3 regions of the Priestia sp. BR_2 genome follow, and region 1 is predicted to be linked to each of the others. Evidence: predicted binding sites of a transcription regulator. Region 1 holds the regulator's gene; each other region holds the start of a gene.
What was found. The regulator Rex, encoded in region 1, represses fermentation and respiration genes when NADH is low (regulators of the CRP and FNR family bind a similar motif). The targets are predictions, from matches to a motif close to TTGTGAAATATTTCACAA.
Positions count from the first base shown of each region.

Region 2: RB298_RS10985 (nitrate/nitrite transporter) is a predicted target of Rex. The motif match lies at 4,333-4,350, and genes of this name have one in related genera.
Region 3: RB298_RS05340 (TorD/DmsD family molecular chaperone) is a predicted target of Rex. The motif match lies at 6,526-6,543, and genes of this name have one in related genera.

Region 1 is NZ_JAVFHM010000194.1:43,461-53,601, forward strand. It holds gene dinG (ATP-dependent DNA helicase DinG) at 1-2,576, shown strand, start outside; gene RB298_RS14730 (redox-sensing transcriptional repressor Rex) at 2,642-3,307, shown strand; gene RB298_RS14735 (amidohydrolase) at 3,282-4,583, shown strand; gene RB298_RS14740 (cell wall elongation regulator TseB-like domain-containing protein) at 4,615-5,133, shown strand; gene RB298_RS14745 (hypothetical protein) at 5,392-5,925, shown strand; gene RB298_RS14750 (AAA family ATPase) at 5,918-7,420, shown strand; gene RB298_RS14755 (3-hydroxyacyl-CoA dehydrogenase family protein) at 7,555-8,427, shown strand; gene RB298_RS14760 (acetate/propionate family kinase) at 8,424-9,632, shown strand; gene asnS (asparagine--tRNA ligase) at 9,663-10,141, shown strand, end outside.
Region 2 is NZ_JAVFHM010000188.1:138,346-148,486, forward strand. It holds gene narH (nitrate reductase subunit beta) at 1-766, shown strand, start outside; gene narJ (nitrate reductase molybdenum cofactor assembly chaperone) at 759-1,337, shown strand; gene narI (respiratory nitrate reductase subunit gamma) at 1,324-2,016, shown strand; gene RB298_RS10970 (GAF domain-containing protein) at 2,069-2,533, shown strand; gene RB298_RS10975 (sensor histidine kinase) at 2,530-3,609, shown strand; gene RB298_RS10980 (response regulator transcription factor) at 3,606-4,253, shown strand; gene RB298_RS10985 (nitrate/nitrite transporter) at 4,408-5,922, shown strand; gene RB298_RS10990 (YwiC-like family protein) at 5,975-6,568, shown strand; gene RB298_RS10995 (DUF6953 family protein) at 6,696-6,932, shown strand; gene RB298_RS11000 (glycoside hydrolase family 38 N-terminal domain-containing protein) at 7,611-10,106, opposite strand; gene RB298_RS11005 (ROK family protein) at 10,120-10,141, opposite strand, start outside.
Region 3 is NZ_JAVFHM010000139.1:26,819-36,959, forward strand. It holds gene RB298_RS05315 (TetR/AcrR family transcriptional regulator) at 1-449, shown strand, start outside; gene RB298_RS05320 (DMT family transporter) at 547-888, shown strand; gene RB298_RS05325 (DMT family transporter) at 888-1,202, shown strand; gene RB298_RS05330 (TetR/AcrR family transcriptional regulator) at 1,355-2,308, shown strand; gene RB298_RS05335 (efflux RND transporter permease subunit) at 2,336-5,554, shown strand; gene RB298_RS05340 (TorD/DmsD family molecular chaperone) at 5,638-6,315, opposite strand; gene moaA (GTP 3',8-cyclase MoaA) at 6,659-7,663, shown strand; gene mobA (molybdenum cofactor guanylyltransferase) at 7,786-8,430, opposite strand; gene RB298_RS05355 (MFS transporter) at 8,617-9,852, shown strand; gene RB298_RS05360 (glutamine--tRNA ligase/YqeY domain fusion protein) at 10,018-10,141, opposite strand, start outside.

The DNA of each region.
Region 1 (10,141 bases):
ATCGCTGCGGCTATTTACCGTTCAGCGGCCGTATTCTAGATACGATGCACTTCTTAAAAATATGCTTTCCCTCGCTCCCGTCCTACCAGCTCGGGATGGTGTCCTCTCATTTCGGCCTGGAGCATGACCGTCCGCACCAGGCGGACAGCGATGCGCTTGCCACAGCCTATGCGCTGCTGAAATGTTTGGAGGAGATCGACGAGCTTCCGCTGCTCACCATTCAGCGTTTAAGCGACCTGTTTGCCGACGAGGACAGCGATTTGGCCTGGTTCTTTGACGGCATTCGTTCCGACAGGGAGCACCGAGCCGTACAAGCGGGAGACACCCATACGTACTACCGCCAGTTTGCCTTGGCGGTGGATGATTGGAACGATATAGCACCTGTCAGAGATGAGACGGAGCCCAACCCCTTGGCCGATGTAAGCTTCGAGCAATACATGAACGATGTTCGTGAACGCCTGAAGGAAACGCTGCCTCATTACGAGAGCAGGGATGCCCAGGACATGATGTTCCAGGAAGTGATGCAGGCGCTGGATGACAATAAACATCTATTGATCGAAGCGGGCACGGGAACCGGCAAATCCCTTGGATATTTGCTGCCGTCGATCTATCAAAGCGTGAAGCAGGAACAGAAGGTTATGGTGAGCACGCATACGATCAACCTTCAAGAACAGCTGCGTGACCGGGATATTCCCCTGCTCACCCAGGTTGTTCCTTTTCCTTTTAAGGCGGCCATTTTCAAGGGCAGGGGACATTATTTGTGTTTGAGAAAATTTGAACATAAAATAAATAGAAGAGATTTTCATTCCCCGAAGGAAGACGTAATAACGGCGGCCCAGATGCTGGTCTGGCTGACCCAGACGGAGAACGGGGATGATGAAGAGCTAAACCTTGGCGGACGCGGAGGGGATTTCTGGGAGACCATCTCCAGCGATTCGGATTCTTGCCTCGGACGCGCCTGCCCTTGGTTCCGCAAATGCTACTATCACAGGGCCAAGCATGAAGCAGGCATCGCGGATGTCGTCATTACGAACCATTCGAAGCTGTTCACCGACGTGAAGGCGAATCATCAGCTGCTGCCAAGCTATGAGCGCCTCGTCATCGACGAAGCGCATCATCTTGAGGATGTCGCCGGCAAGCACCTTGGCTTGCAGATGAAGTATTTTTCGGTGGTCCATACCTTGACCCGTATGTACAAAGACAGCCGAAGCGGGCAGCTCCCGGCTCTGCGCCAGCTGCTGCAAGCTTCGCCGCACGAGAAGGCAGTCGAATGGTCTTCCGTCATCGACCGTTTGTATCCGGACCTCATTACCGTAAAAGAGAACTGGGATCGGCTCAGCGATCAATTGTTCGGACTGCTTCCGGAACGCGGAGACGCTTCTCCGGGAGATGCCGGCCAATTCTCGCTCCGCCTGTCCCCGCTTAAGAAGCCGAAGGATTGGGATTCGATGGCCGAACTGGAGCATCAAATTCATCTGACGCTGGGCGATGTCGTGCGCAAGGGCGATAAGCTGATCGCCGAAATGAAGGAAGATTTGGATGACTACAGCGCGGACAGCCTGTTAACCGACCTATCGGGCCTATTTAAGGACCTGGCCGCGCATCGTGAAGACCTGCGCTCCTTCATGGCCCTGAACGATGAGGGCACGGTATACTGGATGGAGGCGAACGGCAATTTCCGCAGCAAATCGCTGCAGTTGTATGCCGTGCCCGTCGACGTGAGCGCTCATCTGAAGGAATTGTTTTTTGACAAGAAACAAAGCGTGATTCTGACATCGGCAACCTTGTCGGTGGACAAATCGTTTCAGTTCATGATCGAAAACCTGGGTCTTCAGGAAGCGGCTGAAGCGGGGAACCTGAACACGGTTCAGCTCCCGTCCCCGTTTAATTACAGGGAACAGGCCCTTCTTGTCGTGCCGCGCGATTTTCCGAGCGTGAAGGGATCGGTCGGGGATGCACTCTTTGTGAATACGCTCGTGAAGTCTTTGGCCGATACGGCCGTTGCTACGCATGGCCGCATGCTCGTCCTGTTCACTTCGTACCGGATGCTGCGCCAGGTGCACGAGCCGCTGAAAGAAGCGCTGGCATCAAGCGACATCACGGTATTGGGACAAGGTATGGACGGAACCAGCCGTACCAAGTTAATCCGAAGATTTCAGGACAGCAGCGCTTCCGTGCTGCTGGGCACCAGCTCCTTCTGGGAAGGGGTAGACATCCCGGGCGAGGCGCTGACTTGTCTTGCCATCGTCCGGCTGCCGTTCCAGCCGCCGAATCACCCCTTGGTCGAGGCCAAGAGCGAACTGCTGCAGCAGCAGAAGAAGAATCCCTTCATGAAGCTTTCGGTTCCGCAAGCGGTCATTCGTTTCAAACAGGGGTTTGGGCGTCTGGTGCGAACAGCACAAGATAAAGGGATCGTGATCGTGTACGATACCCGGGTCATTGAATCCTATTACGGGAAGTATTTCTTATATTCCTTGCCGGGGCCGAAGATGGAGCATATGCCGACAGAGGGGATCGTTCCCCGAATTTCGGAATGGCTGCAGGAAGAGGCAAGCGCGGGAAACCAAGCGGAATAAAGTGAAACCAAGCACGATCAACAAAAAAAGATGTAGTTATTAACCTATTATTAGGGGGAGCATGCATGAAATCGGAAAAAATTTCGGAAGCCGTGGTCCGCAGATTACCTGTATACTTGCGCTATTTGAATGAGCTTCAGAAGAGGGAGGTTTCCACGGTTTCCTCCCAGGAGCTGGGACAGAAGCTGGACCTCAATCCTGCTCAAATTCGTAAGGACCTGGCGTATTTCGGTGATTTTGGACGGAAAGGGATCGGATATGATGTTTCTTATCTGATCGAGAAGATTCGCCAGATTCTGAAGCTGGACCAGAAGATCAATGTCGCATTGGTCGGGGCCGGTAATCTTGGACATGCATTATCGAATTACAATGCATTCCTGAAGGATAATATGAAGATTGTGGCGATTTTCGATTCGTATTCTCCCAAAGTTGGTATGAAAATTAACAATTTGGTCGTACAGCCGATGGAAGAGCTGGAGAAGACGGTTCATGAGCACGGCATTCGAATCGGGATTATTACCGTTCCGGATTTCGAAGCGCAGAACGTCGCGAATCAGCTTATCGCCTCAGGGATCGAGGCGATTCTGAACTTTGCGCCAACCATCCTGAAAGCCCCAGCCCATATCCGGATTCATACGGCTGATTTTACAACGGATTTGCAAAGTTTGGCCTATTATTTGGATAACGGCAAGGAGGATGCAGCACATGACAACAACGAAGTGGATGGTTAAGAACGGAACGTTTGCAGTACTGGAGGAAGGCCAATCCGTGCTTCGCGGATACCTGGTGGTTGAGAACGACCGGATCACGTACCTGGGCGAAGAGGAGCCCGTCGTGGAAGAGGGGACAGAGATTATCGACGGAACCCATCTGTTCTTCCTGCCCGGATTGGTGAACACGCATGGACATGCCGCCATGTCGCTTCTTCGCGGCTATGGGGACGATCTGGCGCTGCAGGTATGGCTTCAGGAAAAAATGTGGCCGATGGAAGCCAAATTCACGTCAGACGACGTATATTGGGGCACATCGCTCTCCGTGCTGGAGATGATCAAGGGCGGAACCACGACGTTTGTGGATATGTATGACCATATGGATCAGGTCGCGAAGGTTGTCCAGGACTCGGGAATGCGCGGCGTCCTGACGCGCGGCGTAATCGGTTTATGCCCGCCCGAGGTACAGCAGCAGAAGCTGGATGAGGCGGTGGCATTCGCGAAGGATTGGCATGGCAAGGCTGACGGCAGAATTACGACGATGATCTCGCCGCACGCGCCTTATACCTGCCCGCCGGATTTCATCGAAAAATTCGTTCAAGCATCCCATGACTTGAACCTGCCTTTGCATACCCATATGTCCGAAACGGAAACTGAAGTGGCTCAGAATGTTAAGGATTACGGGCTTCGCCCCGTTGCCCATTTGGAGAAGCTGGGCATGTTCTCCCGTCCTACGCTCCTTGCGCATGCCGTTCATCTGACCGATGAGGAAATCGAAGTCTTGGCCAAGCATCAAGTAGCCGTATCGCATAATCCCGGAAGCAATTTGAAGCTTGCCAGCGGAGTCGCCCGCGTACCAGCGCTGCTGAAAGCCGGCGTAACGGTGTCGCTCGGTACCGACGGACCTGCTAGCAACAATAACCTGGATATGTTCGAAGAGATGCGGCTGGCTGCCCTGATCCATAAAGGAGTAAGCGGGGATCCGACGGCCATTCCGGCCTCCGAAGCGCTCCGAATGGGCACGGTATACGGAGCCAAGTCCGCTTTCCTTGAGGATATCGGTATGCTCGCGGTTGGGATGAAGGCCGATATGATCGCATTGAATACGGATCAGGCGCATTTCCTTCCACGGACCGACTATATTTCTCACGCGATCTACTCTGCCAGCGCGAAGGATGTAGAGCATGTATGGGTTGACGGCAAGCAGGTGGTGAAGAATGGCGCGAGCCTTACTCTCGACGAGGAACGCATCCGCCGGGAAGCGCAGCGTGCATTTGAGCGTCTTACAACCCTCTAGGGAATAATCAAGGGGAGCGAGGAAGACGGATTTGAAGAAAAAAACGAAGTGGATATTGCTGAGCGTGTCCGGCGTCCTGCTATTATTGCTTGGCCTACAGCTCTATTATTCCTATGTTATGAAAGATACGTGGAATGAAGAAAGAATGGCGATCCTTGCAGCGAAACAGCATGGCCAATTGGTCTCGTCCGACAAGACCTATAAATCGGTATGGGGCGAGGACAATAACTATTGGGTGGTCAGCGGGAAAGATAAAGACAATCAAGACCGCATGGTCTGGGTGAAGTTTACGGACGATAACGTTCCTGTTGAAGGGACAGATGCCGTTCAGTCGGTGTTATTGAATACGGGCATGTCAGAGGCCGTGATGCGGGACCAGATCCGTAACGAAATGCCGGGTGCGGTCATCAAGCGATTGCTGCCGGGAATGTATGAAGGCGAGTATGCCTGGCAGCTGCAATATGAAAACAACGGTCAGCGCGGTTACCGATTCTATCGTTTTCAAGACGGAAACGCCATCGGAAATGATATTATTCTTCCTAATCAATAAGAAAACAAATGAAAAGGCGTCCCCTCATAGGGATGCCTCTTTGGCACATAAATATGTAAGCGCATACAGAAATAAATTGGTAAAACTGTTCTAAATATTTTCACAGACAAGCATGAAAAAGTATATAAGATATGATATACTCGTACTTGTACGAATTGAGCAGATCAATTACATGCCTCACCATATATCGTTGTTATATGTATTATTGTGCTGCAATTGCTATACAAAATTTCATATCGAAATTGAAGGAGGAACTTCATGAAACTGCGCATTGTACCTATCATGCTGACTGTCGTGATCTCAGCATCGGTCCTCTTTGGCGGTTGGTTTCTGTATCGGCAGATGGCTTTGCAGAATCCGCTCGCAACTGTTGTGTCACAATACGATGGCGTGAAAAGTTCTCATATAGATATTAAACAGGATACCGTGACTTTGAATCTTGATTTGGCTCCGGATGCGAATTTACAAGGTTTGGTTCAGCATATTAAGCAGGAAGGCAAGTCCGTGATCGGGAAGCGGGAATTGAGAATCCAGGTGGAGGACCATTCCTCGGAAGCATTGGATCAATGGTGGGAGCAAGCGATGCTGTCGGTTGCCGAAGCGATGGACAATAAACAGTATACCGATATTCAATCATCGCTCGAGCAGCTGGCTGCCCAGTCGCCGAATTTGAAAGCAAAAGCAACGATCGATGACACCAATGTCTATGTCAGCTTGTCGGACGGCAAGTCTGGTAAATTTATAATCTTGCCGCGTCAACCTGGCAAAATGGAGGTGTGGAACCATGCCTAAATTAGCAAAAGAAATCATGTTAGGCTTCATTCCGGTTTTGTTGGTATTCCTTGTGTTTGTCGGCGTGAACATCGTGCCTCTCTTAATAGCGGCAGGACTCGTAGGCGGCTTGCTGTTTATAGCCAAGATGAAGGGCGGCATCGCGGTTGGTGCCGGAAATGAGCGAAAGCGGAAGAAGAGCGGCCCGGCCAAGCTGACGTTCGAGGAAATCGGCGGGCAGGATAACGCTAAGCAGGAGCTGCGGGAAGCATTGGATTTTCTGATTCGTCACGAGGATATCAAGAAATTCGGCATACGTCCATTGAAGGGGATTCTTCTAACAGGGCCTCCGGGAACAGGGAAGACCTTGATGGCCAAGGCCGCTGCCCATTATACCGATTCTATATTTGTCGCTGCTTCCGGCAGTGAATTCGTGGAGATGTATGTCGGCGTCGGTGCAGGGCGTATCCGGGATTTGTTCAAGGATGCCCGCAACCGCGCGGCCAAAGAAAACAAGCAAAATGCCATCATCTTCATCGATGAGATCGACGTCATCGGCGGTAAACGCGAAGGCGGCCAACAGCGAGAGTACGATCAAACGCTGAATCAGCTGCTGACCGAAATGGACGGCATCTATTCGCAGGACACGCCTCGCATTCTGGTGATCGCCGCAACGAACCGTAAAGAAATGCTGGACAGCGCGCTGCTGCGTCCAGGACGATTCGACCGCCATATTCAAGTGGATCTGCCTGATAAGAAGGGCCGGACGCATATCTTAAACCTGCATGCGGGCAATAAGCCGCTGCATCAAGATGTCGACCTGGAAAAAATAGCAGAGGAAGCCTATGGCTTCTCGGGTGCACAGCTGGAGAGCGTCATGAACGAAGCCGCCATCTATACGATGCGCGAGAACGAACAATTTATCCATCAGCGTCATCTGTCCATGGCGATTGACAAGGTCATGATGGGCGAGCGTTCCGACCGTGAATCGAATTTGGAGGAGAAAAAGCGTGTTGCCATCCACGAATTGGGACATGCTATCATGGCAGAGCTGGTGCGCCCAGGCAGCGTGAAGCAAGTCGCGCTCAGCCCGCGCGGCAAGGCGCTTGGTTATGTTCGCCATAATCCGCAGCAGGAACAGTATTTGTACACAAAAACCTTCCTGGAAGAGCAGATTATGATCGCTCTTGGCGGCGCGGCCGCCGAAGAGATCTATTACGGGGGCCGAAGCACGGGCTCCAGCAATGACTTCGAGCAGTCGCTGAACATCGTGGAGACGATGATGAAGTCGGGTCTGACGTCGCTGGGTATCGTTAACATGAACATGGTTACTACCGAAGAGCTGATGAAAGAGAACAATGTGATATTGGAAGAGCTGATGAATCGCACCAAAACTCTTTTGGAGCAGAAACGGCCGATATTCGACAATTCTCTTGACATCCTGTTGAAGGAAGAAATTCTCTCGGGAGAACAATTTCGTTGTCAATTTCGTGAAAACGCGCTTTTACCAGCATAAATTGTTATGCTGGTTATTTTTTTTTACTTTTTTGTCGTGCTAAGATATTATTATACTTTGTGCTCTAAAATGTATTTTTCGACAAATGGGGTACAATTAAAGTATAGAGATAAGGAAAGGGTGGAGTAGAAACCATGTACTTCAAAAAAATCGGCGTTGTAGGCGGCGGGACCATGGGGCAGGGCATTGCGGAGATGCTGGCAGCCAAGGGCCTTGACGTACTGCTCGTAGAGAAAACTCCAGAGAAACTGGACTATTCATACCGAATGATCGAGACCAGTCTAGATAAACAACTGGAGAAATGGGGAATTACCCAGGCAGAGAAGAAACTGATCCTGAACCGGATTCAAAAAGTAACTCATTTTGCGGAGCTTAGCACCTGCGATATGGTAATTGAGACGATCATAGAGGACTTGGATGCAAAGAAAGAAGTATTTACACAGCTGGATCAGGTTTGTCCAAGCCACGTAATATTAGCAAGTAATACATCCACGCTTAGTTTGACGGAGCTCGCCAGCTCCACCAAATATCCTGAGCGTGTTATTGGCATGCACTTCATACATCCCGTTTCCAAGGTCGACCTCGTTGAAATCATTCGCGGCTTGAAGACTTCAGATCATACGTTTAACGAAACCAAACGCTTTGTTGAGGAAGTTTCGGATAAAAAGGGCATCATGGTCTATGAATCTCCAGGTTTCGTCACCACCCGCATGATCACGCTCATGATCAACGAAGCGATGCATCTCTTGCAAGAAGGCGTAGCCTCCGCGGAAGATATCGACGACGCCATGAGAATCGGATATAACTTCCAGCACGGACCGCTGGAAATGGCCGACCGTTTCGGCCTGGATTCCATTCTCGCCGCGCTGGAGCGCATGTTCCGCGAGTACGGCGAACTGAAATACCGTCCATCGATTGTCTTGAAGAAATTGGTTCGCGCAGGACAACTGGGCGTTAAAACCGGAGAAGGCTTTTTCAAGTACGACAAGGATGGTGACCGGGTATGAATATTCTCGTAATTAATGCAGGCAGTTCTTCGCTGAAGTATCAACTGTACGATATGACGGATGAATCCGTGCTGGCCAAAGGATTGGTTGAACGGATCGGCATGGATTCCTCGATTCTGACGCATAAGCCGACAGGAAAACAGGACGTAACCGAAGTCAGCGAGATTCTGGAGCATACTACCGCGATCCGCAAAGTGCTTGGCATGCTGACAAACGAGGAGCACGGCGTGATCGATTCCATCGAAAGCATTCAGGCCGTAGGGCATCGCGTGGTGCATGGCGGGGAATCTTTTAAAGAGTCCGCTCTCGTAGACAGTGACGCCAAAGCGGAAATCCGCCGCTTGTTCGATCTGGCTCCGCTGCACAATCCGGCCTCGATGATGGGGATCAAAGCCGCAGAAACCAATATGCCTGGCGTTCCGCAGGTCGTTGTGTTTGATACGGCGTTCCATCAGACCATGCCGGAGAAATCGTACCTGTACGCTATTCCGAGAGTACTTTATAATAAGTATAAAGTACGTCGTTACGGTGCGCACGGTACTTCCCATGCCTATGTCAGCCAGGCGGCGGCAGAATTCCTGAACCGTCCGCTGGAGGATCTGAAGATCATTACCTGCCATATCGGGAACGGGGCTTCCCTCACAGCGGTAAAAGGCGGCAAGTCCATCGATACTTCCATGGGCATGACGCCGCTGGAAGGACTCATGATGGGTACGCGCAGCGGTGATTTGGATCCTGCGATCGTGCCGTTTGTCATGAATAAGGAAGAGCTTACCGTAAATGAAGTGAACTCCATGCTGAACAAGCACAGCGGCTTGCTGGCGATTTCCGGAATCAGCAGCGATATGCGCGAGATCACGGAAGGCATGGAAAAAGGCGATCCGAACTCCACATTAGCTTTTGAAATGTACGAGTATCGTGTCCGTAAATACATCGGTTCTTATGCTGCCGCCATGAATGGCGTGGATGTCATCGTATTTACGGCGGGCGTCGGCGAGAATTCGATCGTTCTTCGTCAAAGAGTGCTTGAGCAGCTTACCTATCTCGGAGTAGAATTGGATGAGGAGCTGAACAGCATTCGATCCGGCGAGCCGCGCCGTATTTCCGCGGCGAACTCGAAGGTTGAGGTACTCGTGATCCCTACCAATGAAGAATTGGTTATCGCGCGGGATACGCATCGTATCGTTCAAGCTTCCAACCGTTAAATAGTAGTGATATAAGGGAGAGATTTATGCATGGCCACCAAAAGTGTGATTCGTAACGTCAACCAGCATGTCGGCGAGACCGTCACGATCGGCGCCTGGATCAACAACAAGCGTTCCAGCGGGAAGATTCAATTCCTGCAGCTTCGCGACGGCTCCGGCTATATCCAGGGCGTTGTAGTGAAGAGCGAAGTATCCGAACAGGTATGGGAAGACGCGAAAAGCCTGACACAAGAAAGCTCTTTGTATGTGACGGGTGTTATACGTGAAGAGCCGCGGAGCCAATCGGGTTATGAGATGACGGTTACCGGCATTGAAATTATACATCTTACGGAAAACTATCCGATTACGCCTAAAGAGCACGGTGTCGATTATTTGATGGACCATCGTCATCTGTGGCTTCGTACGCAGAAACAACGTGCGATTATGGTGATCCGTGCAGAAATTATCCGCGCCGTTCAAGAGTACTTTGATACCAACGGCTTTACGCTTGTGGATCCGCCGATTTTGAC
Region 2 (10,141 bases), on a different contig from region 1:
ATGCTCCGAAACCTGCACAGGACGTATCCGTTACTTGGGCGTGCTGCTCTATGACGCGGACCGCGTACAGGAAGCAGCCTCGACGCCGGATGAGAAGGATCTGTATCAGGCGCAATGCAGCCTGTTCCTTGATCCGCATGATCCGGCGGTGATCGAGCAGGCGCGCAAAGACGGACTGTCCGAGGAATGGATCGAGGCGGCCCAAAACTCCCCGGTCTATAAGCTCGCCATCGAATACAAGCTGGCCTTCCCGCTTCATCCGGAGTACCGGACGCTGCCGATGGTATGGTACGTGCCGCCGCTCAGCCCGATCATGAACTATTTTGAAGGCAGGGATTCCATCGAGAATCCGGACATGATTTTCCCGGCGATCGAGGAGATGCGCACGCCGATCCAGTACCTCGCGAATCTGCTCACGGCAGGCGACACGGTCACGGTGAAGGAAGCCCTGCAAAGAATGGCGATGATGCGTTCTTATATGCGCGCACAATCGTCGGGGGCCGAGTTTGATGAGACTCGTCTGGCACGGGTCGGCCTGACTGCCCATCAAATGAAGCAGATGTACCGGCTTCTTGCCATCGCGAAATACGATGACCGGTTCGTTGTTCCGACTTCCCATAAAGAAAGCCATATGGATGTCTACCGTTCCCAGGGCTCTGAAGGATTCGGCGCGAGCTGCGGCGGCTGCGGTCCGGAAGGTCTGCAGGGCAAAACCGGCAAGGAGCTGTACGAAGAAAATTTCTATGGAGGGATCTGGCGTGATTAATCTCGGAAAGCTGCATGATTGTAAACATGTTTTCGGTTTTTTTGCTCAGCAGCTCACGTATCCGGAAAAGCTGGATTTCCATCCGTCCGTCATGGAGGAGCTGCTTGACTCCGCCGATCCGGCCTATGAATCCGTCAGAACGTATTGGACGATCATGCATGAATACAGCATGGAGGAGATTGAAGAGCTGTATGTCCAGACCTTCGACTTTCAGGCGAAATCCACATTGTATATGACCTATTACAAATTCGAGGACGGCCGGGAACGCGGGCAGATGCTCGCCAGGCTTAAGGAGACGTATGAGATGTTTGGCCTTGGCATCGAAGGCTCGGAATTGTCGGATTATCTTCCGCTGATGTGCGAGTTTTTGTACGCGGCGCCCTGGCAGGGCCGCGAGAAGGAAGCCGCGGAGAGCCTGAATTTGATGATGGCCGTCATGGAAGACGGCACCTATCATCTGCTGAAAGCCTTGGAGAAGTATAACAGCCCGTATGCTTATCTCGTTCAAGGGCTTCGCGGCACGTTCAAGGCGTGTCTCAGTCAGGAGGCTGCCGCTCATGAACATGATTGATCAATTTTTGTGGGTCATTTTCCCCTATGTATGCATCGTTGTATTTATCGTCGGTCATATTTACCGTTATCGTACGGACCAGTTTAACTGGACGGCAAAATCCAGCGAGTTTATCGAGAAAAAACATCTCAAGCTGGGCAGCCTCATGTTCCATCTTGGCATCATTCCGGTTATCGGGGGACACGTGGCCGGCCTGGCCATCCCCCAATCCTGGATGGAGTCGCTCGGCGTCAGCGACCATATGTACCATATCGGCGCGGTGTATATCGGAAGCGCGTTCGGCTTTTTAACGCTGGGGGGCATGATCTTGTTGACCGCCAGACGGTTTGCCATCCGAAATGTCCGAAAACTCAGCACCGCTTCCGATATGGTGGTCAATGTCCTCCTGCTGTTTATCGTCTTCATGGGGATGTACAGCACGCTGGTCACAAACGCGGTGCAGCCGGAATTCAATTATCGGGAAACGGTCTCGGTCTGGTTCCGCGGACTGTTTATGTTCCGACCGGAGGCTTCGCTGATGGAGGATGTGCCGCTGTCGTTCAAAATTCACATTCTTGCGGGATTTGGTATTTTCGGTTTGTGGCCGTTTACCCGTCTGGTCCATGTGTGGAGTGTTCCGTTGAATTATGTGGGCAGAAGATATATCCTGTATAGAAAGCACCGCAAATTTGAGTCGTAGGACGAGAGAAGGCTTCTTTAGCCTTCTTTTCTACGTCAGAGGAGTAATGGGGATGAAGAATCAGCCGATCTATGATTACCAACGTGAAATGGATAAGCTTCGGACCCGGTTTCATTTCGATTTCGTGTCCATGGCATTGGTGCAGCCGGCTGAAGACCGATTTGTATTGACCTGGCAGTATGCCTCGGGAAACATCAACGAGAGGTACAAGCGCATCGTGCTGCATTCCGGCAAGGGCATCGCCGGCATGGTGTTTAAGACCGGGAAACCGATGCTGATCCCGAATGTGAATGCGGATATTGAATCAAGGGACTTGTATAATTATCCGATTATCGTTGCAGAGCAGCTGAAGAGCCTCGGTGCCATACCGCTGTGGGAAGGCACGCGCGTCATGGGGGTTTTGCTTGTGGGATACCGTAAGGAGAACATGCTGGATCACAAGGCCTTTGCGTCTTTTCAGGAAGGTATAGGGACGGAATTTGGCGCTTTTTATGCCAAGGAGGTACCACGGCCGTGATTCAAATGACGGATGAGCATCTGAGCGAATTGCTGAGAAACATGTATCAGAATAGCATGGAAGCCATTTTTTTTATGGACGAGGACGGCAGCGTGGTCGCGATGAATCCGGCTGCGGAGAATATCCTTGACATTGAAGTGATCGAGAGGATGCACTCCGGACAGGACGGGTCCTTCTGCCAGACCTGCGAAGGGTACACCGACGAACAGGATCTCATCTCCTGCTCCAAATGCTATCTGGATTATCCGGATGGAGAATTCTCGTCGTTCCAAGTCTATCTGAAGACGCGGTCCGAAGGAATTGTTCCTTATGCGGCCAGTTACCATACCATCGATGAAGCCCGCGGCATCCGGGTGATGATGCTCCTCGATCTGACGAAGCAGCAGAAAACGCAGGAAATGCTGCAGCGGACGAATATGCTGAAATACGTCATCAAGGCACAGGAGGACGAGCGCAAGCGGATCTCGCGCGAGCTGCACGATAGCGTGGCTCAGGAGCTCTTAAGCTCGCTGGTCGACCTGCGCGTCGTTAAATATATGAATGTGGGCGAGGATGTGCTCAAGAAGCTGCACCAGACCGAGGCGTCTTTAACGAGGCTGCTGGATGATATCCGGCATTTGTCGGTCGAGCTCCGGCCCGCTTCCCTCGATGATTTGGGGCTGGAGGCTGCCTTCCGCTCCCATTTCAAATGGATCGGGAAGAATTACGGCATGCTGGTTGAATTCTCTGCCGAGTTGGCGGCGGCCCGCTATGGCAGCGAGATTGAAACGGTGGTGTACCGGGTTTGCCAGGAAGCGGTGTTAAATGCCTTGAAATATTCGGGAACGGACGAGGTTCATGTCCGATTATGCGAGGAGAACGGCTGCCTTCAGTTAACCGTCCGGGACGATGGCGCCGGATTTAACATGATCATTGACGAAGCCAAGGGAACCGGACTCGGGCTGTACGGAATGCGCGAACGCGCTGAGCTCGTCGGTGGCCAGTTTACTTTGGTTTCCGCTCCCGGCGAGGGGACGACGGTTCAGCTGAAGATCCCGCTTACGAGCAACGGCAAGGCGGAGGTGAGGGGAACATGAAAATTGTGATCGCGGATGATCATGCCGTGGTCCGCAGCGGATTTTCCATGATTCTGAATTACCAAGAGGATATGGAGGTCGTCGCGACGGCGGCAGACGGCATCGAGGCATACGCCATGGTGGCCAAGCACCGGCCGCATGTGCTGTTGATGGATTTAAGCATGCCTCCCGGCGAGAGCGGATTGATTGCCACAGGCAAGATCAGCAGCGAATTTCCGGAAACGAAAATTTTGATCCTGACCATGTATGACGATGACGATTACCTGTTCCATGTTTTGAAGAACGGGGCTTCGGGTTACGTGCTCAAAAATGCGCCGGATGATGAATTGATTTCGGCCATCCGCATGGTCCATAAGGGAGGAACCTACATCCACCCCCAGATGGCCACGTCCCTGGTCCGGGAATTTATCAAGAAAGACAGCGAGAGCGCGGAGCAGGATCCGTTCAACAGTCTGTCCCAACGGGAGATTGAAATCCTGCCGCTGATCGCGAAGGGCTATGGCAACAAGGAAATCGCGGAAAAACTATTTGTATCGGTCAAAACGGTGGAAGCGCACAAGGCCAAAATCATGGAAAAGCTGAAATTGAAGAGCCGCCCGGAGTTAGTGGAATATGCGCTGAAGAAAAAACTGCTGGATTTTTAATTATGGCGCATAAGCAGGGTGATTGCGGTAAGGAATAGGGAAGTTCCCCGGAGAGATTCAGGGAACTTCCCTATTCGCATTGTGAATAGGTGCACGTACAATAGGAGCTGGGGATCAATATGCCATTCATTACGCTTTGGAAAAGGTGATGGGAATGATCAAAAAGCTGCAGCTTCCGCTGCAAACAATGAATCTGGTGCTTGGTTTTATGGTATGGGTCATCATCTCCGCGCTCCTGCCGTTCATAAGAGAAGATATCGCCATTCCGGCAGACCGGATCGCCATTCTGACGGCCATTCCGGTGGTCCTGGGCTCGGTTCTGCGGATACCGCTCGGCTATTACGCCAACGTGGTCGGAGCACGAATTGTTTTTATATCCAGCTTCATCCTGCTGCTGTTTCCGGTCTATTTTATCAGCGTGGCTTCATCCTTTACGCATCTGGTCATCGGCGGCTTGTTCCTTGGGATCGGTGGGGCCGTGTTCTCGGTGGGCGTGACCTCATTGCCGAAATACTATGCAAAAGAGAAGCTGGGACTGGTCAATGGGATCTACGGCATGGGCAACATCGGTACAGCCATTACGACATTTGCCGCACCGGTCATCGCAACGGGGATCGGATGGTCAAAAACCGTCCAGCTGTATTTGATCCTGCTGCTGATATTTGCATTATTCAATGTTTTTTTAGGCGACCGCAAAGAAATCAAGGTGAAAACACCGGTCATGGAACAGATCAAGGGTGTATATAAGAATGAAAAACTGTGGTTTTTCTCGCTTTTTTATTTCATTACCTTCGGTTCGTTCGTAGCCTTTACGGTGTACTTGCCGAACTTCCTGGTTTCTCATTTTGAGCTGGCCAAGGTGGATGCCGGGATGCGGACGGCCGGGTTCATCATGATCGCGACTTTTTTGCGTCCCGTCGGCGGCTGGCTTGCAGATCGATTTAAACCGCTGTTCTTATTAATGGGCGTATTCCTGGGGCTGACGGCTGCGGCTATCCTGTTGGCATTCTCCCCGTCCATCGGCTTGTATACGGCCGGCTGCTTAACCATAGCCGTTGGTGCGGGTCTCGGCAACGGGGTCATTTTCAAACTCGTGCCCCTTTATTTCAACAAGCAGGCGGGCATCGTGAATGGCATCGTGTCCATGATGGGCGGTCTTGGCGGTTTCTTTCCGCCGCTGCTGCTTTCCTTTATCCATTCGGTTACGGGGCAGTATTCCATCGGCTTCATGGCTTTGTCGCAGGTTGCGCTTGCGAGCTTCGTCGTTGTGGTATGGATGTACTACCAGGACAAACTTGCCGTGCAATCCGAGGTGTTTAACTCCACCGGCCAAGGGATTCTGGTAACGGATCCAAGCGGAAGGATCAGTGCCGTCAATCCGGCATTCACGAAGCTAACGGGATACTCGGAGGAGGAAGTGCTCGGCAAAAATCCGAGCGTGCTGAAGTCCGGAAGGCAATCGCCGGCGTTTTATCGCGCAATGTGGTCTGAAATCATGGAACGCGGAAGCTGGCAGGGGGAGATTTGGAACCGCAGGAAAAACGGGGAGGAATATTTGGAGCTGTTGACCATTAATGCCGTAAGGGACGAATCCGGCGACATCATTCATTATGTAGGTACCTTTAGCGATATTACATACCATTCGTCCGGCAATGCTTCGAGCGGCTGACAAGAGATGAATCGTTGTCGGTGCGAGTTGATGGATGGAGAGGGAGAGAGGCATGAAAAAGACGAGGATTGTGATTCCGCGGGAGCATGGAGGCTGGGCCATGGTCTCTGTACCTTATTTCATCGGAATGGTGGCTGCCAAGCCGGCCCTTCTGCACCTTCCGCTGTTTTTGGCGTGGTTGTTTCTATATATGGCGTCCTATCCGTTTCTGCAATCCTTAAAGACCCCGGCCAAACGCAAAACCTGGATATCCTGGGGGACCGTTTATGCTCTTGTTGCCGCCGTGTTTCTGGTTCCGGTACTTGTTCTCAAGCCGTCGATGCTCTGGTTTGCGCCGGTCCTCCTCGTGCTGATCATGGTTAATGTCTGGCATGTCCTCCGCAAAGCGGAGCGTGCGCTGCTGAACGATATTTGTGCGATCCTGCTGTTCTGTACCGGAGGCGCCGCTGCATACATGCTGGGAGGAGGAGGCTTCGATCAGCTGCTAGCTGCTGTTGTTGCTCTGAATTTCCTATATTTCACGGGAACCGTATTCTTTGTCAAATCCGTATTTCGGGAGCGGAAAAACAGGCGCTGGACGGCATATGCCATCATGTATCATTCGGTGATGCTGATTCTGCCGATATTCCTCGGGCATGGATCTTGATGTAACCTGCTTTCGCTATCGCGACGGCGAAATTGCACGGCTGCCTTCGGTCGGCTTCCATGCGAATCGACTCTGTCGTCCATTCTGTTATAATAAGGGAATGGATACAGAAGGGAAGAATGCAAATATGGCATATACAGCACAGCAGGTGGCCGAATGGATGGTGGAGGAAATCCGGTTTACGGGCAATTTGTATCAGACGGAAGCCATCCGTTATGTACGCGAGAACTTCGGGGAAGAATTTGTCTTCGTGAACGAGAATGGAAATGCTTCGCTGTCCAAGGACGTGAAGAAGGCCTTCCGCAAACTGCATGGCGGCCGGATTGCCTGGGATCGCGACGGATTCATGTGGGCCTGGACGTAATCCCGCTATAACCGAATAATCAAAAGACGGGAGAGGCCGGATCGGCAGGCCACATCCTTATATTAATGAGAGCGAGGGTGCCCCAAAAGATCTTAGATCTGGCGGGATGCTCTCTTTTTCTGTTAGGAGGCGCTCCGAGTACGAATCGTTCCTCCCATCGCTGTTGCCCCCAAATTTCTTGGAACGGTTCTAAGCAAGGATGAAATTCGGGGACAAAGGCGACCGCTCTCGCTTGTCCGGAATCGTTTCGTCCTCTCCGCTACGTTGTGCAGATCCCTCACTTTAATTAGCATACGAAAAAAACCGTCTCTTGGTAAAATGAAAGTGTTGCCTATCATTTACGAAAGAAACGGTTGGAACACTATTTTGTCAACGGTACCAAGATCGAAGCCAATGCCAACCGCTATACGTTCGTCTGTGGTAAAGCGGTTGTCAAGCACAAGGCGAAATTACAGAAGAAAGTCCAGACGCTGTTTTCAACCATCGAAGATGCCGGGATGGCTTTCACTTGCCGATAATCTGCTCAAGGCGGCAACGAACCGAAAAGCAAGAAATGGCGGTGCAAGGATAATATCCTGAGCACCGTCATTACTTCATTTGACACATTTTTTAATCTGACGAACCGTCCGTCAAGTGAACAACCCTACTTATTTATGGGGCAGCTGTTCTCATCATGAATCAATGGATCCGATGGATCGTGAATTGTCCGGTCGAGGCGTGCAGCGTCTTCGCCGTTTGCTGGGGGTCCAGCTGGCGATGGCGTTCTACCGCATAGCGGAACTCGTAGAAGCCGCCGAGCGTAGCCTTGAAATTGGTCTCCCAGTAGTTCGTTAATATCCAGGCATACGTGGAAGGACGGCTGTCCGCCGGCTGCATGGTGTGAAGCTGGCGCGGCCCGTGCTCCAGCGTTCCGAGCTGTACGAGCGGCGTGTCTGTCATGGACAGGGTCAACGCTTCCCGGTCTTTAGCCGAGTGCCAGAAGATTCCCTCCTGCACGCTGGTGTAATCGAGGCAGCTTCCAGGAATTTGATCCTTCCAAGGCCGGACATGGCATCCGGCTTTTTCGGCGTATAACTCGGCTTCCGTCCCCAGCGAGAACGGCAGGGCCACATAGACATTTTCCGGCAGCCAAACGCTGTCCTTGTGGAAGCGGACGGACACCTCGACACGAGGCTGGTTGGCAAACATCTTGATGTGGAGGGCATAGTAGCTGAGCCCCTTCACGTCGAACACCAGCTCGACCAGGGCAAACAGCGGTCCGTTGTCCAGCACGGTCGCCCGGGTTAAGCGCCCGGCATCCCGCTGGACGTTGGTGCCCTTCCGGTTGCGTCCCATGCGGCGGCGGGTCGAGCATATTTCGGATGGATTAAACTCATCCTGTGCCGGCGTAACCTCGTAGAGAGGGGTGAATGCCCCGTGCTCGCGTTCGCCGTCCAACAGGTCCGCCGAGCGTGTCTTATCGATCCACGACGTAATGCCGTTGTTCATTTCCCATTCGATCCGGAAGAAGTCGGATTCGAGCGAACTCTTGCCCGCCACGATCGGATAGGGAGTCAAGGGCTGGGTCCAAATGTCGGCGATGCCTTCGCACGCAATCGGTTCGGTATTCCGCGCGGTCGCCATATTCCTGGAAGCAGCGAGAACATCTGACGATTCGGGCGCATGAATAAACAATATCCGGGACTCTCCCGCTTCAAGCGTGAGCTCCGTAACGAGTGCCCCCGTATGTGTCAATTGGTACGGAAGCGGCTGCCCGGTCGTTTCGTCGATGAGCTCGAACCTTTTCTTCAGAATCACGTATTCCCAACCATCCAGTGGGATGGTGACCTGCAGCGTTGCTTCAGCCGGCTCCGTGTTGATTACCTCGTAGCGGAGGGGACGATGGGGGGCAAGCAGTGCGCCCTGACGGGCAACGAGCGCTTGGTCCAGCGCCCGGTAAGCCAGCTTGCTGGCTTCCGCCGCATAGGCTTGCTTTCGCACCTCCAGCATCTGCACCTGCGGATGCCAAGGCTCATACACGGAGGAATGGTAGCCCCAGGTATGCTCGGCGTACATGGTCAGCGCCTGCGAGGCCTCCTCGATCTCGGCGAGGCTCGCCGCTGCATGGCCCGGATCGAGACGCTTGACTTTGCGAAGCGTGCGCTGGGCATCCCGGTAAATCTGGGTATGCATCGCCGTGGAGGCGACCCCATCGGTCCACCAGTCCGGCCAATCCCCGCGGTGCACCGGAAGCGCGGACAGATCCTCCTGCTTCAAGACGGCAAAAAATTCGGAGAGCGTGGCCATTTTAATGGTGATTTGGTCGCCGTATTGTTCATTCCATGCGCTTATCCATTCCGCAATGTCGGCATTCGGGGACGCATTGTCCGTACCCAGGCCGGAGACCATGACGGGAACGAAGGAATACGGGTAGGACTCCTGCTCAAGATTCCATAAATACCGGTTAATCCGCAGGGCAGCAATGTCGTTGTGCCGCTCCTCGGGCTCCATCAGATTATGCTGAAGCTCATCCTTGATGATGTATTTGCCGAGTGCGTCAGGGCAGAACCCGAGCTCGTTGCCGAACATGTAATGCTCGCCGTTCCATACGAGCAGCCTGCCGCCGCTGTGGCTTTCCCACCAGAACGGGGTTTGTTTGCGGCCCAGCGGATACATGCCGTGGTGCGTATGGATGCAGGAAAACAGATGCTCGATGTTATTTTGCAGCAGGCTATCCGCATAACCCCAGCTGTACCCGTTGATGTCGGCGGTCATGGCGCTGTCGATCCGATGTCCGAAAGTGTTTGCATACCTTTGCGCCTTGCCGTGATTGCGCAGAAGGAGGTCGAAGTCCGGGAGCTCCGTCATGTTGAGATAGGTTCCGGACAGTTCGATATCACCGCGGATTACCGCTTGCTGAAAAGCCTCCTTTTCTTCCGTTGTGGCCGATTCGAGGAATTTCTCAACCGCCCAGAATGTTTCGCAAGTCCAGCGGAACGATTTCCATTCCGGACGTTCTCCGCGGTGTGCGGCATCCGTGATGCCCAGAGCCTGGCGGATAAAATCGACATGGTACTGCTCGATCCGTTCCTGACGCTCGGTGTAACCGATATCCGTGTGAGAATGATGGATGGCATAGATCGTCCAGGGACGGGCGGGTTTATGGCTTCCTTGGCGTGATATGTTCTTGTTCATATGATAGGACCTCCTAATGATAATATGGAGCGGAT
Region 3 (10,141 bases), on a different contig from region 1:
TGCAAGTGCTCCAGGACGTATTCCATCGTCAGGAGGAAATGATGGTAGCCTATTTCCTTGACCATTCCGATTGGCCGCTGGAGCAGCAGCTGCACGGATTTCTTGAGAATCGTCTCCAAGCTTATCAAATGGATGACGAGGTCCAGTTCTTCATGCGGATGGCCTTCTTCCCGCCTAGCACGCTGTATGACGAAGTGATGGCGATGGTGTATCCGCTGCTGGATCAACAGGAGCAGAACCTGTCTAAGCTGCTTGCCGCGGGCTGCCCGGAGCAGGGCCGCATCATCCGTCATCCGCGCAATGCGGCGATAGCCTTTATGACCTTGGTGGACGGGATCCATCTGGAAACCGTGTACGGCGGGGAAGAACGGGCCTCAAGACGCCTTGCAGCTGCTTGGCCTGTGTATTGGTTAGGGGTAACGAAGCAAAGATATAACCACAAGAGTTAAATCCTGATGGAATGACGCATCCCAAGCAGGAAGTTGTAGTCGAAAGAATTTGTAATGTAAGGTTACCGTTCTTTTCATAAAAGGAGTGACAAACATAATGAATCGCAACTGGGGTTACGTGCTGCTGGCTGGATTGGTTGAAATCATATGGGTGATGGGGTTGAAGCATTCCGCCAACATCTGGGAATGGCTTGGGACCTTGGCCGCCATCGCAGCGAGCTTCTATCTTATTATCGAGGCGGCCAAACGGCTGCCGGTCGGAACCGTATATGCCGTCTTTACGGGGATCGGCACCGCCGGAACGGTCGCGTCCGAAATGCTGTTCTTCGGAGAGCCGTTTAAACTGGTCAAGGTGCTTCTGATCTGCGTGCTGCTTGCCGGCGTCATCGGCCTTAAGCTTGTTACGGCTGATCACGCCGAACCGGAGGTGAGTAAATAATGGCTTGGATTGCGCTTATATTCGCCGGATTATTCGAAATCGGCGGCGTCATCGGCATCAAAGGCGTGTCGGATCGCAAAGGCTGGCGTTATGTACTGATTTTGGCCTTATCATTTGCCGCCAGCTTCTCCCTCCTCTCCTACGCCATGACCGAGCTGCCCATGGGGACCGCTTATGCGATCTGGACGGGTATCGGAACGGCCGGCGGGGCCCTGACCGGCATGTTTCTGTTCGGGGAGCCCAAGGAATGGCGGAGAGTGCTGTTTATCGCCATGATCCTGTGCTCGGCCGTGGGCCTGAAATTGATCAGCTAATATTTTTTCAAGAAAAATCGCAAGTTTTCAGAACCTAACGAAAAGGACGACCGTAGTAAAGTTGAAACGGTCGTTCTTTTTCATATATAATATTTCTTGACCTTATGGTCAATCTAAGAACCGATAAGTTCTCAAGCGAGGTGAGCTATTGATTGGCTGATAAAACGGCAGAAAAACGACAGCAAATTCTCATCACTGCGATGCAGCTGTTTTCCGCGAAGGGCTCTTCGGTTACCTCCATGCAGGAAATCGCCGAAGTATGCGGGATGTCGAAAGGCAGCCTCTATCTTCATTTCAAGTCCAAAGAGGAACTGGAAAAGAGCATTTACAAGCATATCGCAGGCCGGATCAAAGACGAGATTCTCCGGGTCGACCACGATCCGTTGCTTGCGCCTAAGGAAAAGATGCGTAAGCAGACGGAAGTGCTCCTGATCCATTTTCTGGAGATCCGGGAATTTCTCCTGAAGCAGTTCCATGATCAGACGCCGGGAAAACCGCCTTTTGACAAGGAAAACATGCGGCAGGAAATGCTCGCTGCGTTGCAGTGGTTTAACAATAAGCTCAAAAGCATCTATGGACCGGACGTTGAGCCGTATACGATGGAGATCGCCATGTTTATGGGCAGCATGCTGGGCGCGTATATCCGTTTCCTGTTCATGCCGGGATTCCATTTGAATGTGGGAATCACCGCTGATCACCAGATCCAGCTGCTCGATGATATCGTAGCCAGCATACTTCGCAGACGTCCGGAGCCGCTGATCCCGATGGAGGCGGTTGGCCAATTGGGCCAATTATGCCAGACCGACGTTCCCAAACAGCGCCATCCGCTGATCGTCATTAAGGCCATGAAAAGCGAACTGAAGAAGGTTCAGGCCGAGCCGGAAGAGCGGGAAGATGCGATGGAATCCCTCAATATTATGGAGAAAGAGCTACTTGGCCTCCAGCCCAGCCGGGCCGTTCTGAAAGGAATGCTTGCTAACTTGGAGGGAATCGAGGAAATCGAAGCATTGTATACCGAGCTCAAAGGCACCATTTCGACTGTGCTTGAAAGCTATCTTACGCCCGGCGGCATGATGCAGGGGAATTCGTTCAAATTAGAGACATAGAGTTTGGAGAGGAGAGAGAATCGCCTAATGAAAGGAATTATCAATTTCTCGCTGCGCAACAAGTTTGCGATCTGGCTGCTGACCATCATCGTCAGCTTCGGTGGATTGTACGGCGGACTGACGATGAAGCAAGAAACCATTCCGGATATTAACGTTCCGTTCTTGAGTGTCACCGCCATCTATCCTGGTGCATCTCCCGAAGGCGTTGTGGAGGATGTAACCAAACCGCTCGAGACGAGACTCCGCAATATCGACGGCGTCAAAACCGTAACCTCCACTTCCATGGAGAACGCAGCGAATGTCATGGTTGAGTTTGATTATGGTAGTGATCTGGACAACGCTACGGCGGCTGTTCGCGAAGCCATCAACGAGGTAAAGCTGCCTGACGACGCCCAGAAACCTACCATATCCAAATTCAGCATGAGCTCCATGCCGGTTGTCTCGTTAAGCATTGCTAACAAGGACAACATGGAATTGGATGAATTGACCCGCATTACGGAGAATGACATCGTTCCCGAGCTGGAGGATTTGGACGGGGTTGCTTCCATCCAGGTAGCCGGCCAATTCGTGAATGAGGTACAGCTTAAGTTTAACCAGGACAAAATGAGCGAGCTTGGCCTGACCGAGGATACCGTCAAAGGTATCGTGCAAGGTTCGGCGCTGTACGCTCCGCTCGGCATGTTCGAAATGGAAAAGTCCCAAAAAGCCGTTGCCGTTGATGGCGGCATCATCGGCATCGACGATCTGAAGAATATCGCTATTCCGGTCATTCCGGGTGGAGGCGGGGCGGATGCGTCTGCCGGTGCCGGTGCTCCGAATGCCGGTGCAGGCCAGCAGCAACAGCCGCCTGGCGATGCTGCAGGGGCCGGCCAGCAAGCCGTGCCTGGTGCTGGCGGTGCTGGTGCTGGCGCTGGTGGACAAAATAGTGCTCCTGGTATGCCAACCGGCATTCCAACCGTCAAACTGAGCGAGATTGCCAAAATTGAAGTGATCGGCTCCTCGGAATCCATCTCCCGCACCAACGGGAAGGAATCGATCGGTATTCAAATCGTAAAAGCAAACGATGCCAACACGGTTGACGTCGTGAACCAAGTCAAAGACAAGGCCGAAGAATTGAGAGGCCTGTATCCTGGCATGGATCTGACGATCATGCTGGACCAAGGCAAGCCGATTGAGGACTCTGTCCATACGATGCTTTCCAAGGCATTATTCGGTGCGTTGTTCGCCGTTCTGATTATTATGGTCTTCCTGCGCAACATCCGTTCGACGATTATTTCCATCATTTCGATCCCGCTGTCCCTGCTGATTGCGGTTCTGTGCCTGAAGCAAATGGATATCACCCTGAACATGATGTCGCTCGGTGCCATGACCGTTGCCATCGGCCGGGTTGTCGATGACTCCATCGTGGTTATCGAGAATATTTACCGGCGCATGTCCCTCTCGACCGAGAAATTGAAGGGCCGAGAGCTCATCAGCGCCGCTACGCGCGAAATGTTTGTGCCGATCATGTCCTCCACCATCGTGACCATTGCGGTATTCCTGCCGCTTACATTGGTCAGCGGCATGGTAGGAGAGCTGTTCATGCCGTTTGCATTGACGATGGTGTTTGCCCTGCTTGCTTCCCTGGTCGTGGCGATTACGCTCGTACCTGCCATGGCGCACAGCCTGTTCCGCAAAGGCTTGAAGAACACACATGATCATGAAGAGAAGCCGGGTGCCATGGCCCGCGGCTATCGCTCCATCTTGAAATGGACCTTGAATCACAAAGCGATTACCTTCCTGGCAGCCATCGTGCTGCTCGTTGGAAGCTTGTTCTTGACCAAGTACCTGGGCGTAAGCTTTATTCCGGAACAGGAAGACAAATACGCGATGGTCACCTATTCACCTGAGCCTGGCGTAATGCTGGAGGATGTTGAGGATCGAGCCTTAAAAGCCGAGAAGCTGATCCTGGATCAACCAGGCGTGCAATCGATGCAATACTCCATCGGCGGAAGCAATCCGCTGGGCATGGGCTCCGCCAATTCAGGATTGTTCTACGTTATGTATGATCCGGACACGAAAAACTTCGAAGACGTCAAAAAGACGCTCATCGAAGATCTTGCCAAGGAAGTGCCGGACGGCACTTGGTCCAATATGGACATGGCAGCCGGCGCCTTTGGCGGCAGCCAGCTGACGGTGAACGTCTTCGGCGACTCGCTGGAGCAGATCAAGCCGGTGGCCGATCAAATCGCAGAGCTTGCGAACAAGGATACCGCGACGTTTGAAAATGCGGAAACCAGCTTGTCCGAAGCGTTTGAGCAGTACACGCTGGTAGCCGATCAAGAGAAGCTCAGCTCACTGGGCCTGACGGCCGGACAGCTGGCCATGAAGCTGGCTCCGGTACGGGAACGTCCGGTCTTGACCGAAGTCAAGATCGAAGACAAAACCTACAATGTTTACATTGAAGCGGACAGCAAAACCTATAAGAGCATTAAGGAAATCGAGAACGAAACCGTGACCTCCCCGCTCGGCATCGAAGTACCGATCAAGGATGTGGCCAAGGTGGAAAAAGGAACCACTCCGGATTCCATTACGCGCATCGACGGTAAAATGGTTGTGAGTGTCACAGCCGACATCCTGTCCAGCGACGTAGGCTCGGCTTCGACCAACCTGGAGACCGAAGTGAACAAGCTTGAGCTTCCAGACGGCGTATCCGTCCAATTCGGAGGCGTCACCGAGCAAATTAACGAAACCTTCGGACAGCTCGGGCTCGCCATGCTGGCAGCCATCGCTATCGTATACTTTGTACTCGTGGTTACGTTTGGCGGGGGACTCGCTCCATTCGCCATCCTGTTCTCGCTGCCGTTCATTGTCATCGGCGCTATCATAGGCCTGCTCGTCACGGGCGAAACACTGAACGTGTCTGCACTGATGGGCGTGCTCATGCTGATCGGTATCGTGGTGACGAACGCGATCGTGTTGATCGACCGCGTGATCCATATGGAACGCGAAGGAATGAGCACGCGCGAAGCCTTGCTCGAAGCCGGCGCTACCCGTCTTCGTCCGATTCTGATGACGGCTCTGGCAACCATCGGCGCGCTCCTGCCTCTCGTATTCGGCTGGGAGAGCAGCGCAGGCATTATCTCGAAAGGACTCGGCATCACGGTTATCGGCGGTCTGATCAGTTCCACGCTGCTGACGCTCGTGGTTGTACCAATCGTATACGAGTTCCTGATGAAGTTCAGCAAGAAAAGAATCGAAGATTAATTAGAACACCAAACGCCCCGGCCCTCCTAATTCAAGGAGGCCGGGGCGTTGTTCTGTTTGGTGACAATGATATGATTCTGGCGCTAATGCACCAGCATGGCTTCCTTGGAATGCTTCCAGGTCTTCAGCATGTTCAGATCCTGCGCGAGGAATTCCTCCAACAGGCTGAATAACGACTGGTATAGCGGACTTTGCGTGGACCCCTTCAGTTCCTTGCAGAGGGATGGCACCCATGACAACAGATGCTCCTCCAGAAACTTCTCTTGTACCTCCATTAATTGCAACATGCTATCTTCACAATACGTATTGTTCAGCATACGGTCATGAAGCAGCGTCATAAATTCCAGTTCAATGGCTATATGATCGTCCGCTTCGCCATGCAGTTTATTAAAGGCAACACCGGCGGATGCATAACACTCGGCCAAATCCTGAGCGCATCCATCCTTCGTATAATGGGATTCCGCGGCCTGGCGAGGTTTGGACTGCTGAAGCAGCCGGCGGTATTCCGCCCTCTCATATTCGCAAATCCGAACCAATTCCTCAGGCGAGCGTCCGCATAAATATTTCATCAGGTCCGTACCGGCCTTCGAACACTCCGCCGCCTTGCTAATTCCGCTCCCGCGGCTCCATTCCGCAATCATAGACAAGCTGGGCCAATTGCCCAAAAAATCAATCAGCAGCTCGTAGACCGTCCCCCGGTTTTCAAGCCACCTGTGACAGACGTCAGGCACCTCCAAAGTTTGAACAGGTGATATCGCCATATCGAACCTCCTATTGGTAACCTTTCTTGTTGGATGTGATATCCTTGACAGTATATCTTAGATGAACGTCTAATGAAAGCAGTTTGAAATGATTTCCGAAAATTTCGGAAAAACCAGGAAACTTTCGGAAATCTAGAATGTCACTACTCGCTTTCAAGGGGAGAAAGCTTTGGTCCACAGGTTCAATATACAGGATTTAGAAAGCGTTTTCTGTGATACTTCTCACAAATCCTTGAACTTATCCGTGCGGCTTGTCCCGCTGACATGACCCTTACAATGCATTGACTCCTGTTCGGGGAATGGCTACAATGTGACCATGCACGCTAGTAAAAGGGGGATTTCCATGATCGAACCGCTTAAAGATTCCTTCGGTCGTGTCCATGATTATATTCGAATCTCGGTGACGGATCGGTGCAATCTTCGTTGTGTATATTGTATGCCGGAAGAAGGGATGGAATTCCAACCTCACGATCAGATAATGAGCTATGAAGAGATCGCCGCGATCATGCGCGTTCTGGCCCCCATGGGCGTCTCCAAAGTACGCCTTACCGGCGGCGAGCCGCTTGTGCGCAAGGATCTGGAAACCTTGGTCCATCAGATTGCTTCCATTGAAGGAATTCAAGATATATCCCTCACCACCAACGGGATCATGCTCCCATCCAAGGCCCGCCTGCTGAAGGAAGCGGGACTCACCCGCATCAACATCAGCCTGGATTCGCTCCAGGAAGAGCGTTACGCTCGCATCACGCGCGGCGGCCGGGTGCATAAAGTGCTGGAAGGCATTGAAGCCGCCTATGAAGCCGGCCTGAATCCGATCAAGCTGAACATGGTGTTAATGAAGGGCTTCAATGAGGACGAGATTCGCGACTTTATCGCCCTGACGCTTGATCGTCCCCTTCATGTCCGCTTTATTGAATACATGCCGATCGGCCAAGCATCCGATACCTGGCGGGATTCGTACCTGCCGCTGAGCCGAGTAGCCGAAGTGTGCCAAGAGGCCGGCTGGGCCATTCAAGAAGAGCAGGGCCCTTCCGGCAACGGTCCTTCGCGCAATATGAAGGTGGTTGGAGCAACGGGAACGTTCGGTTTGATCCATCCGGTCAGCGATCATTTCTGCGATTCCTGCAACCGGCTCAGGCTGACGGCCGACGGCCATATCAAGGCTTGCCTATATTGGTCGGACGAATTTAACGTGCGCCGCGTCATCGATGACCCCTCGGCGGTGGCGAACCTGTTCCGCAAAGCGCTCGGCGCCAAGCCGCTGAACCATGAAATGGCGCTCGCGCTGGAGAAAAAGGCCCAAAGCCATACTCCTACGGCCCGGCGCATGTCGCAGATCGGCGGATGAGCTTTTGCTCAGCGCATGAGAGCAGAATCAGCATAACCAAAGCAAACCGCCTTTATATACTAGAAAGCCCCGCCAAGCATTCGAATGGCGGGGCTATTTTTATAGGATGCGTGCAGGGACGATCATTCTTCCGTATTCAGCAGACCGCCTGCAGCCTCGTAATCCACGGGCGTATTCATGTTAAATAAGATTCGGCGCGGATCAAGGCCGGTAACCTCCGCTAATTCCTCCTCATTCGCAAAGACGGCATTCAGCTCCTGCACCCACTCCACCATGCGGAGCTGCCCCCGGATCAGCCTGCGCTCAAGGCTTTCCGCGGTCTCTCTGCGATACGCTGCCAGCAGCGGGTGCATCCTTCCTTCCACGACCGGGATTACGGCCTCAGCCGTGTCCTGCTTGTTCGCCAGATCCAGCAGCCCCTGGAGAAACCGCTCGTGGATATAAGGCATATCGCAAGCTGCGACCAGATTCCATGTGCTCCGGGAAGACTTCAGGGCGGCGTGAAGGCCCGCCATCGGACCTTGTCCGACATAAAGGTCGGGGACGCATTCCAAGCCGAGGAATTGATAAGGTTCCGGGTCATTGGCAGACAGGATCACCCTTCCGCTGACTTTGTCCAGCGCGTGGACCGTCCGTTCAATCAAACTCATCCCCTCCATGGGCAGCAGCGCCTTGTTTCTCCCCATTCTCCGGGAGGCTCCTCCAGCAAGGGCGATGCCCGTCACTTGACCCGATGGCAGACGAACATCTTGGGAGTGAACGCCCATATGCTCCACCAGCCTTTCTTCGTTATAAAAAATCGGATTCAGTTTATAGGTTAATATCCAGAATAATGGAAAATCATTTAAAAGATGGTTTGTATCCCTTTTCAATGCGTGATACATTGAAAGGAAAGCGGCTTTTTTCTTATACCGCGATTATGGATTGTATTCGGTTTGAAAGGAATGACCTACTTGCGGAATATGGACAATGCTCAACCTTCGCTGACATCGCTCAAGCTGTTCAACTTCTTCATTTACGGAACCATGGTCATCTTCACCGGTTTCTTCCAGTTGTATTTGCAAGATATCGGCATGAGCAAAATCGAAATCGGCAGCCTGATGGCGATTGCGCCATTTGTGTCCATCTTCGCCAATCCGTTCTGGGGATTCTGGAGTGACCGGGCGGCCAACATCAAACGCGTGCTGCTGATCATGATGACCGGTACGCTGCTGCTGGTTCAGCTTGTTTTTCAGGCGAATACCTATGCAATGATATACATGACGATGATTTTCTTTTATTTTTTCCAGACGCCGATGTTCTCGCAGACGAATTCGCTCATTCTGACCTATATTGATGGAACCCAGCAAAAGTTCGGCTCGTTCCGGCTGTGGGGCTCGCTCGGATGGGCGCTGACGGCCATCGCTGCCGGGCCTGTCATCGACCGGCTCGGCTCGGGACGCATCGCCATCGTGTTCTCGATCATGCTGCTGGTGGCGGCCGTGTTCATGTTTACGCTGCCCTCCATTCAGAAAACGGCTGCATCGGCATCGGTCAACCTCAGGGGACTCAGCAGGCTGTTCCTGAACTCCTATTTCGTCTGGTTCATCCTGTTAGGCATCATGGTATCCATCCCGAACACGGCGAACAATACCTTTATGTCCCTATACATTCTGGAGCTGGGCGGGTCCAAGCAGACGGTCGGCCTCGCCATCTTCTTCTCATCGATATTCGAAGTGCTGGTCTTCATTCTGTTTGACCGCTTCCTGAAGCGGAAAATCAACGTCCTGGTCGGCTGCCTGACGATTGTCAGCCTGCTCTTCGCACTCCGCTGGCTGCTTATGGCCGAAGCCAACAGCCCGCTGGAGGTCGCCTTCATTCAGCTGCTGCACTGCGTTACCTTCGGCGGCTACTTCTATGTCGGCGTTCAGCTGACGATGCTGTTTGTTCCGACGCCGTACCGCGCCTCCGGCCAAGCGATCTATACCTTAAGCTGGAGCGGCATATCCGGTGTCATCGGCGGCCTTGCCGGCGGCTGGATGTTCCAGAACTTCGGGGCGCAGGCCATGTACCGGACCGGTACGATGCTCGCCATCGTGGGTGCCATCGGCTTTGGCTGGATGTGGTATAACCTCCGCAGGCACGGATACCAGCCGCTGCACCCGGACGATCCCGAAGAGGACGAGATCGAGGAGTACGCTGCGAGTTAACGCGAAGTTATCTCCCGTACGATTTCACTTCCAAGATGATATCACCGTAAATATAACAAGACTCGAATGAATCCTGGAACGGAATCTTCGAGTCTTGTTTACGTTTAGGGGCCAGGTCGACCTGATCAGCGCCTACCCGTGCCCTTTTTTTATTCTCTGGCTTGTTTAGTTCTTCGGAAGCTGGAACGAGCTCTTCAGGGAAACCACGCGGTTAAATACCGGACGTCCTGGCTGCGAATACTTCGAGTCGACGTTGAAATATCCGTGGCGGAAGAACTGGAACTTGTCC